3 regions of the Priestia sp. FSL W8-0001 genome follow, and region 3 is predicted to be linked to each of the others. Evidence: riboswitches for the same ligand, from Rfam matches in the RefSeq annotation. Region 3 holds a riboswitch; each other region holds the start of a gene.

Region 1 (3,263 bases), 3.2 Mb from region 3:
CCACCGTTTTCATAGGCAGTCGCCGGAAATCTCCAAATATTTCCTAATCCAATTGCAGAACCTGCTGCTGCCATGATAAAACCTGCTCTCGTACCCCATTGAGGACGATTTTCCATCATAGTTTCCCCCTTACACTCTCTCTTTTCTTTTATCTCTGTCATAACCCAAAAAGTTATTTAAACTTTCTGACAATTTAGCATAGTCTGTCTTTAGAACTATCTTACGAAGAATTATAGCTATTATGCTATAGTATGTCAAAATATTTTTTATAGAAAATTTCGATAATTAAACAATTAAAAATAGAGCAGACGTTGTGAAGCGCATCTGCTCTATCTTTATTCTTCTATTTTTCTAATGATGTCTCTGTTATGTTCCCCTTTTTACGAGTTACTAAGACAAATACCACTAATAAAACCATTATTGTTCCAAATCCTGCAGCTGTACTTTCTGTTAAACCAAGTACAATATAACCAATGATGCTAATTACAGCTGAAATAATTGCATAAGGAAGCTGTGTCATTACGTGATCAATATGATGACTTCCTGCTCCAGTTGATGACAAGATTGTTGTATCAGAAATTGGTGAACAGTGATCTCCGCAAACTGAACCAGCTAATACAGCCGCAAGAGCTGGTAATAATAATTCTGGTTCAATGTTTCCTACAATGTCACCTGCAATTGGAAGCATAATACCAAACGTTCCCCACGATGTCCCTGTTGAAAACGCCATGATGCCAGCAATAATAAATAGTACCACTGGTAAGAAGGCAATATTTAAATTAGAACTCTCCACAATTCCTGCTAAGAATTCTCCTGATTTCAACTGACCAATCAAATCTCCAATCATCCAAGCAAGCAGCAAAATATAAATAGCGGGTAGCATCGATTTGATTCCTGCTACTATGCCCTTACCAAGCACCGAATTAGACAGTTCATTCGATTGTCTCGTACGTGCGATAAATAATACTAGCGTTACAACAAGGCCTGATAAACCACCAATCATTAATGAATTAGGTACATTCGTATTCTCAAACATTGTAAAGATTGTAGCTTGACCTTCAGTTGCTTGATAGCCTGTCCATAACATCGCACCAATTGTCCCAATCATCAATACAATAATTGGTAAGATCAAATCGAATACACGACCATTTTCACTAACTGGTAAATCTTCTTTTAACTCTCCTGGTACTGCACCTTTTTCTGGGTCCGTTACTTCTCCAGTACGAATCGCACGCTCTTCGTGTTTTTTCATTGGTCCAATGTTAATATCAAAAACACTCACCACGAATACCATAATTAATGCGGTAAATACATAAAAATTCATCGGTATCATCTGTACAAATGCTGAAAATGCTGATACATTACTCATCCCGTGCGCAGCTAGAATTGAACCTACAACCGTAATAATATAGGCACCCCAACTTGAGAACGGTGCAATCACACATACCGGAGCTGAAGTTGAATCAATTAAATAAGCAAGCTTCGCTCTTGATACCCGCTGTCGATCTGTTACCGGGCGACTTACTTGTCCAACAGCTAGTGCATTAAAATAATCATCAATAAAGATAATAATTCCTAACACAGCTGTTAATAGATGAGCTCCACGACGCGTTTTAATACGTTGTAAAGCCCATTCTCCAAAAGCACGGCTTCCTCCAATGATTGAGATAAAAGCCGTAATAACACCTAAAATTAAAAGGAAAAGCAAAATGAATAGATTTGAAGTATTAAGTGCGCCGTCCGCGTAGAAAATTGTAGCAAAGCTTCCCCAAATCTTTTGAATCGTTTCTCCAACTGAAAACTCCGTTAACACTAATCCACCTGCTAAAATCCCTACTCCTAGGGAAAGCAGTACTTTACGTGTTAAAACAACCATTAATATGGCAATCAATGGTGGTAATAACGAAAAAATAGTTCCTTCCATGATATCCTCCTAATATAAGCCTGTTTAAATCTAGGAGGACTACTTATAAAGAAAAAAACGCAAAAAAGAGCAATGATAGAAAATAACTATCATTACTCTTTGTAATGTTATGTTATCCTCCATCACGATCAGTAGCCCTCCATCATGAAAACAAGCGTATTTTCATAATGACAGTGTTACCCTTTTTCAAGGTAACCCCAGAAAAGAAAAGCTGACTCTTTTTCTTTCCTTCGGCAAAAAATCCTTTTTACTATGATCACAGTTGTCATCCTCACATAGTATACTCATACTTTTTGCATCCTCTACCTCATCGATCTGATAAGGTGATGGTATATAATTATATCTAGTACATTATATCGGTAAAGTATAAAGTTATCAACCGGCTATTTCTTCTTTAGTTCAATAGATGGAGAGGCTGAGTTAGTGCCACCGTTAAAATAATCCGGTACGTTCCCTGGAATCATCGCCATCCCTACAGGCACTGTCGCTTGAACGGTTGTCTGTTTTGTAGCAAAGGGAATAATCACCTGAACGTTAACCTGAACTTCAATTGAAATTTCTAAAAAAGCACCGTTAATTCCGTATTCCTCTATTTTCCGTACAACGTCTGATTGCACATCACCAATTGCATGAAATTTAACCGGGATTAAAGGTCCTAGATTTCCTAGTAAGGCATTGTTTGTAGCTTGCCCTAATGGAACTTGATAGACAATTCCTCGCTGCCTGAGCTTTTCATCTGGTTCAATATTAATATCCGTTGGAATCTCTAATTCTTCTAAATTTCCTTTTTCAGCTTCTCGTAAATTAGCCTGGACTAAAGATGTCGTTTGAGCTCTAATACGATTTACGACTGCCGTATCAATCTTGGCTACCTGCCCATCCGGCGTACTTTCTGTCTTAATAATATCGTTCACATCAAGTTGGTCTACCACTTGTTTATTAACGGCCTTATTAATAACAAGCGTTGCAATCTCTTTAGTCTGGGCTTCTGCATATTTCATTAAGGTTGGTTCAATTCCTCTATTAATTAACCATATTCCTGCTCCAGTAGAAAGCAGAAAAAAAACAATTGTTAGTAGTACAACATAGCGAAATGGTATAGGTCCCTTTTTCAATACTCTTCGGCGAACCCTAATCAAAAAAATCCCTCCTTACAAGCTATATGTATGCATAAACAAGGAGGGCTAACGCTATTTTCTAAAAGTTTTCTATGTTTGTTTTAAATCGTTGCTGATAATTATTAATGTAGGACTTTCTTTTAAATCAATTTCATAAGGTTTATCTAAAACCCTGCCTCCTTCTTCTTGAATAAGAATGTAAGGTCGATCACTTAGGCCTT
Region 2 (3,263 bases), 3.0 Mb from region 3:
GCTCATATTGAAGCTACAATGGAGAAGCAAAAAGTAACGTTCAATGACTTTATTAACCGTGATGTATTTGGCTATTCTTATGATAAAGGCTGGATGTGTGTACAAGTTTTCTTTATTCGACAAGGAAAGCTAATGGAACGCGAAGTGTCTATGTTTCCGTTTTACCACGAACCAGAAGAAGATTTCCTAACGTTCATTGGACAATTTTACGGAAAAAACTTAAAGCCTAAAGAAGTTCTTGTGCCAGCAACTGTAGATGCAAACCTTGCAGAACAGCTTTTAGAAGTAGACGTTCAGCATCCAAAACGAGGAAAAAAGAAAGAGCTTGTTGAGCTTGCGTCAAAAAACGCTCAAATTGCCTTAAAAGAAAAGTTTTATTTAATTGAACGAGATGAACAGCGTACGGTTGGTGCTGTCGAGCAGTTGGGGCAAGCACTAGGAATTGAAGCGCCTTATCGTATTGAAGCTTTTGATAATTCCAACATTCAAGGAACAGATCCCGTTTCTGCTATGATCGTTTTCGTTGACGGTAAACCTGAAAAGAAAGAATATCGAAAGTATAAAATTAAAACGGTTGAAGGCCCTGATGATTATGGTTCAATGCGTGAAGTGGTACGAAGACGATATACGCGCGTATTAAAAGAAGGTTTACCTTTACCAGATTTACTTATTGTTGACGGTGGAAAAGGTCATTTAGCAGCTGTTCAAGATGTTTTGGAAAATGAACTGGGGCTGCTTGTTCCAACAGCTGGATTAGTCAAAGATGAAAAGCATAGAACATCTAATTTAATGATTGGAGATCCTCCTGAAATTATTCCACTTCAGCGTAACAGCCAAGAATTCTACTTGCTTCAGCGAATTCAAGATGAGGTTCACCGCTTTGCTATTACGTTTCATCGACAAGTCCGTTCTAAATCGGCTTTTCAGTCTATATTAGACAATATTCCAGGAGTAGGTGAAAAGCGTAAAAGAGCGTTGTTGCAAAAGTTTGGATCTGTTAAAAAGATGAAGGAAGCATCAATCGAAGAGATTCAAAATGCAGGAGTTCCAAGGTCGGTTGCGGAACAAATTGTTGAAGCCTTAAAAAATTAGTATTGAATTCCAGTTTAAACTCTGATAAGCTAGAACATAATTTCATATGACACTTCATTAAACTGAAGTGAAGATAGAGGTGCGAATTTTAAGAGTACACATTTGGAAGAGTATGAGCTCTAAAGACAAATGTGGAAAGGAAAATTTGCCGAAGTGAATGACATCTCATAGAGTCATTTGCTGGTTCTGCGTTGAATAAATGTAGGATTGTCAAGAATGTGTTTCTTGGAGAGCTATCTCACGGCATTGAACGTTTTATATACTTTTCGTTCGTTAAGCAATGAGATATCCATCTCATTGCTTTTTTTATTGTCTGAGCTTAAGCAATAGATCGCCTCTTTATCATATTGAAAACAAGTGAAAGGATGAGGAGACTTATGGGATTAATCGTTCAAAAATTTGGTGGAACTTCTGTTGGATCAACAGAACGAATTCAGCATGTAGCAAACCGGGTTATCCAGGAAGTTGAGCAAGGCAATCAAGTAGTAGTGGTTGTATCAGCAATGGGTAAAACAACAGATGAATTAGTAAGATTAGCAGGAGAAATTACAAGTAAACCAAGTAAACGAGAAATGGATATGCTACTAACAACCGGTGAGCAAGTTACCATTTCTCTCCTTACAATGGCGCTGCAAGAAAAAGGCTATGACGCTACTTCCTATACAGGATGGCAGGCAGGAATTTGTACGGAAGCTCAGCATGGAAATGCACGAATCACCAAGATTAATGAACAAGCCATTGCAGGGCGTTTGAAAGAAAATCATATTGTGGTCGTAGCAGGATTTCAAGGAATGTCGGAAGATAACAGCATTACAACGTTAGGAAGAGGCGGATCTGATACAACAGCTGTAGCTTTAGCAGCGGCATTAAAAGCAGATAAGTGCGATATCTATACAGACGTAACGGGAGTATTTACAACGGACCCTCGCTACGTGCAAGGCGCTCGTAAACTGCAGTCTATTTCATATGATGAAATGCTAGAACTTGCAAATCTAGGGGCGGGTGTATTGCACCCTAGAGCAGTAGAGTTTGCAAAAAACTATCAGGTGCCACTAGAGGTAAGGTCAAGTCTAGTATTAGAAAGAGGAACGATTGTTGAGGAGGAAGTATCGATGGAACAGAACTTAGTAGTAAGAGGAATTGCATTTGAAGATAATATCTCAAGAGTCACAATTGAAGGGCTAAATAATGAACTTCAGACATTATCAACCATTTTTACAGCATTAGCAAAAGAGCACGTTAACGTGGATATTATTATTCAAAATGTGACGTCAGACAATCGTTTATCTATTTCTTTCTCGATTAAAACAGAAGATACGGATACGACTTTATCTGTGCTAGCTCAGTTAAAAGAAGTAGTAGGTCATAAAAAAGTGGAGCATGAAAGGGGCTTAGCTAAAGTTTCGATTGTTGGATCGGGTATGATTTCAAACCCAGGCGTTGCTGCCGATATGTTTGAAGTATTAGCTGTGGAAGAAATTGAAGTGAAAATGGTAAGTACGTCTGAAATTAAAGTATCAACAGTTGTGCCACATAAAGACATGGTCAAAGCGGTAGAAACTTTGCACACTGCTTTTGAATTAGAAGAGCAAGATATTTATCAAGTTCAAAAATAAAAGCGGGCACAGCCCGCTTTTATTTTTTATATCTTTCCGTTCTAGTTTCAGGTGTAATGATATCTTTTTTATCCCATTGAACGGAAAAAAGGACTTTGTCGGCTTTTTCTTTGTTGGTTAAATAAGTTTCTGTTAGACAGTTTTTTAACTGTTGAACTTGTTCAGCAACAAAGCCAGCTTCAAGATGGAAAGATGAATTGGGATACTCAGTAAATCTTCGTTTGACAACTTCACCTGTTAATTCCATTTCAATGTTATATTTTTCAGTTTTTAAAATGGTTAATTGTCCCCAGCCAGCTTTCACAAAAAAGCCGCTAATCTCTTCAATAGAGGAAAGTGGAAATTTTCGTGCTAACCGTTTTCCTGCCCAGTACGAGATTTCATTCGTATCATTGCTAAGAAGCTCTGGAATTAACACGTCTCGAAGTAAGCTGTATCCAAAATAAGGAGTTGTAGGTGCTTGTGGAGTATCGGTTTGATTGATTTCTTCACTTTCAACGATTTCTTGCTGCGTTTCAGTTTGTTGATTGCTCATTTTTTCCCCTCTTTCTTTAC
Region 3 (3,263 bases):
AAGAACCAATAATGGTCACAACTTCTCCTTTGTTAACAGAGAAATTAATATCTTTTAATACTTCATGACTTCCATACGCTTTGTTTAAATGTTGAATATCAATTACTTGTTCCATTTTCTTATACCTCCTTACCCTTCATTATCGATTTTGGTCCGTTTTAATCATCGTGTAGCTGTCGGGTCCGTCTAATTTACGCTCAAAGTAGCGCAGAATTTGCGATACCATAAACGTCATGACAAAGTAAATCATACAAGCAACAAAGAATGACTCAAAATATCTAAAGTTGTTTCCTGCTACTGATTTCGTGACAAAGTATAGCTCGGAAACGGAAATAACGTTTAATACCGACGTATCTTTAATGTTAATCACAAACTGGTTACCCGTTGCTGGTAAGATATTACGAATGACTTGAGGTAAAACAACGTTCATCATTGTTTGATAATGATTCATGCCAATGGCTTTGGCTGCCTCAAACTGTCCTTTATCAACGGAAATAATCCCGCCACGTACAATTTCAGCCATATATGCTCCTGTATTAATTGATACAACAATAACCGCTGCCAACATCACGTTCATATCAAAGCCAAATGCAATCGCTGAACCATAGTAAATAACCATTGCTTGCACAATCATTGGCGTACCTCGGAAAAATTCAATGTATACAGATAAAACGAAATTCGTTACCTTCAATCCTGCTTTTTTCAGCCCGCTCGTTGGCGTTGGAACAGTTCGGATAATACCAGCAACTAACCCAATGACCGCCCCAATAATGGTACCTGTCAGCGCAATTAATAGCGTCATCCCAGCTCCGCGTAAAAACATTGGCCAGTTTTCTGAGATGATTGTAATAACCCATTCAAAACTCATCGTTCTTCCTCCCTTACCTCATTACAAAACCGACTGTATGTAGATACAGCCGGTGTTATGTCATCATTATTTTGCTGCAGGTTGGTTTTTGATTGCCGCATCCATAATGCTTGTGCGTTCTTCTTCTGAAATACCTTTTAAGATTTTGTTGATTTCTTCTTTTAGCTCACTGTCTTTTTTAAGACCCACGGCTACAGCTGTATCGTCAGCTGATGTTTTGAAGCCATCCTTGAATTCAACCATTGCAAAATTATCATTTGCTGCTGAAGCACTTACTGCTTCAGGTCGCTCTGATACATAACCATCAATAACTCCTGATTCTAGCGCTACGCGCATTGCTGGGAAATTATCCATTGCTGTTTCTTTTGATACACCTTTAATTTGATCAATGACGGAGTAGTGAAACGTGTTTAATTGAGCCGTAATTTTTGCGCCTTTGAAATCTGCAATCTTCGTAGCACCTTCATACTTACTACCTTTTTTCACAACCATTACTAGGTTTGAATTATAGTAGTTATCAGAGAAATCAATTGTTTCTTTTCGCTCTGCAGTCGGTGACATTCCTGCCACAATCGCATCAATTTTACCTGATGTTAAGGCTGGTACAAGACCATCCCACTCAGTTTTTACAATCACTAGCTCTTTGCCTAATCCATCAGCAATTTTCTTAGCCATCTCAACATCATAGCCGCCTGCATACTGTGAGCCGCCCTTAATTTTAACCGCTCCGTTTGAATCGTCATTTTGAGTCCAGTTAAATGGTGGATAGCCTGCTTCCAAGCCTACCGTAAACGTATCAGCGTCTCCTGAACCCGATGCTGACTCACTGCTTTGACCACAGCCTGCTAATAAAACGACTGCTGAAAGCAATAATGTTAAGAAAAATCCTGCTTTTCTTTTCATAGTTTGTTTCCCCCTTATATCTTTTTAAGCTTTGAAGACAATAAAAAAACGACCCGAGATTTACTCAGGTCGTTTCATTCATCGTTCCCTAAAGTCCTCTCTTTTAAAAGATGAGATAGCACAACTCAATAAGCTGGTAAACTTATTGAGACAGTCCTGCAGTTCTTCACTACAGACCCAGCAAGCAATTGTTGAGAACAATTTACTCACTTCGGCGATATTTCCTTCTCTCTAGCTTCAACGTCTCTCAAACTCTGCTAAAGACTGTTAAATACCGCGCCTCTACCTCACTTGACTAAAAGTGAGGTCTTATTAAATTTGTTTCAAGTCTACATCTTTCTTCCTAATCTGTCAATATGGTTTTTATGGGTTTATTTTCCAACTAATTCTTTCAGCTCTAAAAAAAAACAATTTTATACAGAATAAAAAGGATGATTTAATGAATGTTGGTTTTTCTAAAGTTTCCACCCTTTACTTCGGCAACGTCATACACGCGCACAAAAGCATCCGGATCGATTTCGCTGATAATTTCCTTCATTTTACTTTCTTCTAAACGGTTAATAACACACGTAATCTCTTTGAACTTTTCGTGAGAATATCCGCCGTATACTTCTTTATATGTAGCGCTTCGACCTAGTCGATCACGAATTGTTTTAACCATTAAAACAGGCTCATTTGTAATGATTTCAAACGCTTTTGAACCGCTTAACCCAACTTCAACGACATGAATAACCTTTGAAGCGATGAAGTAAGCAATGGCAGAAAGAATGGCTCCTTGCAAGCCAAACACAAAAGAAACCACGATAAATACAAACATATTTAGAAATAAAATAAGATCACTTGTTCCAAACGGTGACTTTCGTGAAAGGAGTACAGCAAGCATATCAATACCGTCCAATGCTCCTCCATTACGCAGTGCTAGACCCATTCCAAAACCAAGGATTACACCACCTACAACGGTTACTAAAAGCGTATCTCCTTCAATAATAGCTGGAGTGTGATGCATAAGAGTTGTACTAACTGCTAGAGAAGCAATACCGATGGTTGAAAAAATAGCGAAGCTTTTTCCAATTTGCTGATAACCTAACCAGATGAAGGGAAGATTGATGATGGCGATTAAAACGCCTAGTGGAATTCCAAAGAGCTGTGAACCAACGATGCTAAGTCCCGTCACCCCCCCGTCAGATACGCTATTTGGAATTAATACTGTTTCTAACCCATAACCTGCGATAATGCCACCAATGATGACTAAAAGGCCCCGAAACAATAGTTTTTGTTTACTCGATTTTCGATGCTGTTTTAACGCATTCATGTAATTCCTCACTTCTAATATTTTTTGACACAAATAATTTTATCATAAAATCATCTTCATTTATAAAATTAAGGTATCTCTAAAAGGTACTAAGCATAAAAAACGTAAATAGCCAGTCATCGGTTCAACACCGACAACTGGCTATTTAACTACTTTAAAAATAGAAATAATTACAAAAAC

Evidence for each region. A riboswitch is a leader RNA that binds a small molecule or an ion and turns the genes downstream of it on or off. The one in region 3 is predicted to bind lysine.
Region 1: it holds a riboswitch for lysine, as region 3 does, so the genes downstream of both, MKZ18_RS19405 (Na+/H+ antiporter NhaC family protein) here and MKZ18_RS02415 (transporter substrate-binding domain-containing protein) in region 3, are expected to answer to the same signal.
Region 2: it holds a riboswitch for lysine, as region 3 does, so the genes downstream of both, MKZ18_RS18080 (aspartate kinase) here and MKZ18_RS02415 (transporter substrate-binding domain-containing protein) in region 3, are expected to answer to the same signal.

What each region holds. Positions count from the first base shown of each region.
Region 1 covers NZ_JBBPAL010000001.1:3,677,991-3,681,253, forward strand. Annotated here, with positions in the region: gene MKZ18_RS19400 (sodium-dependent transporter) at 1-116, opposite strand, end outside; gene MKZ18_RS19405 (Na+/H+ antiporter NhaC family protein) at 344-1,924, opposite strand; lysine riboswitch at 2,049-2,237, opposite strand; gene yunB (sporulation protein YunB) at 2,308-3,063, opposite strand; gene MKZ18_RS19415 (HD-GYP domain-containing protein) at 3,133-3,263, opposite strand, start outside.
Region 2 covers NZ_JBBPAL010000001.1:3,424,652-3,427,914, reverse strand. Annotated here, with positions in the region: gene uvrC (excinuclease ABC subunit UvrC) at 1-1,092, shown strand, start outside; lysine riboswitch at 1,159-1,336, shown strand; gene MKZ18_RS18080 (aspartate kinase) at 1,470-2,708, shown strand; gene MKZ18_RS18075 (YslB family protein) at 2,728-3,243, opposite strand.
Region 3 covers NZ_JBBPAL010000001.1:455,694-458,956, reverse strand. Annotated here, with positions in the region: gene MKZ18_RS02425 (amino acid ABC transporter ATP-binding protein) at 1-115, opposite strand, end outside; gene MKZ18_RS02420 (amino acid ABC transporter permease) at 140-868, opposite strand; gene MKZ18_RS02415 (transporter substrate-binding domain-containing protein) at 935-1,771, opposite strand; lysine riboswitch at 1,880-2,064, opposite strand; gene MKZ18_RS02410 (YitT family protein) at 2,208-3,083, opposite strand.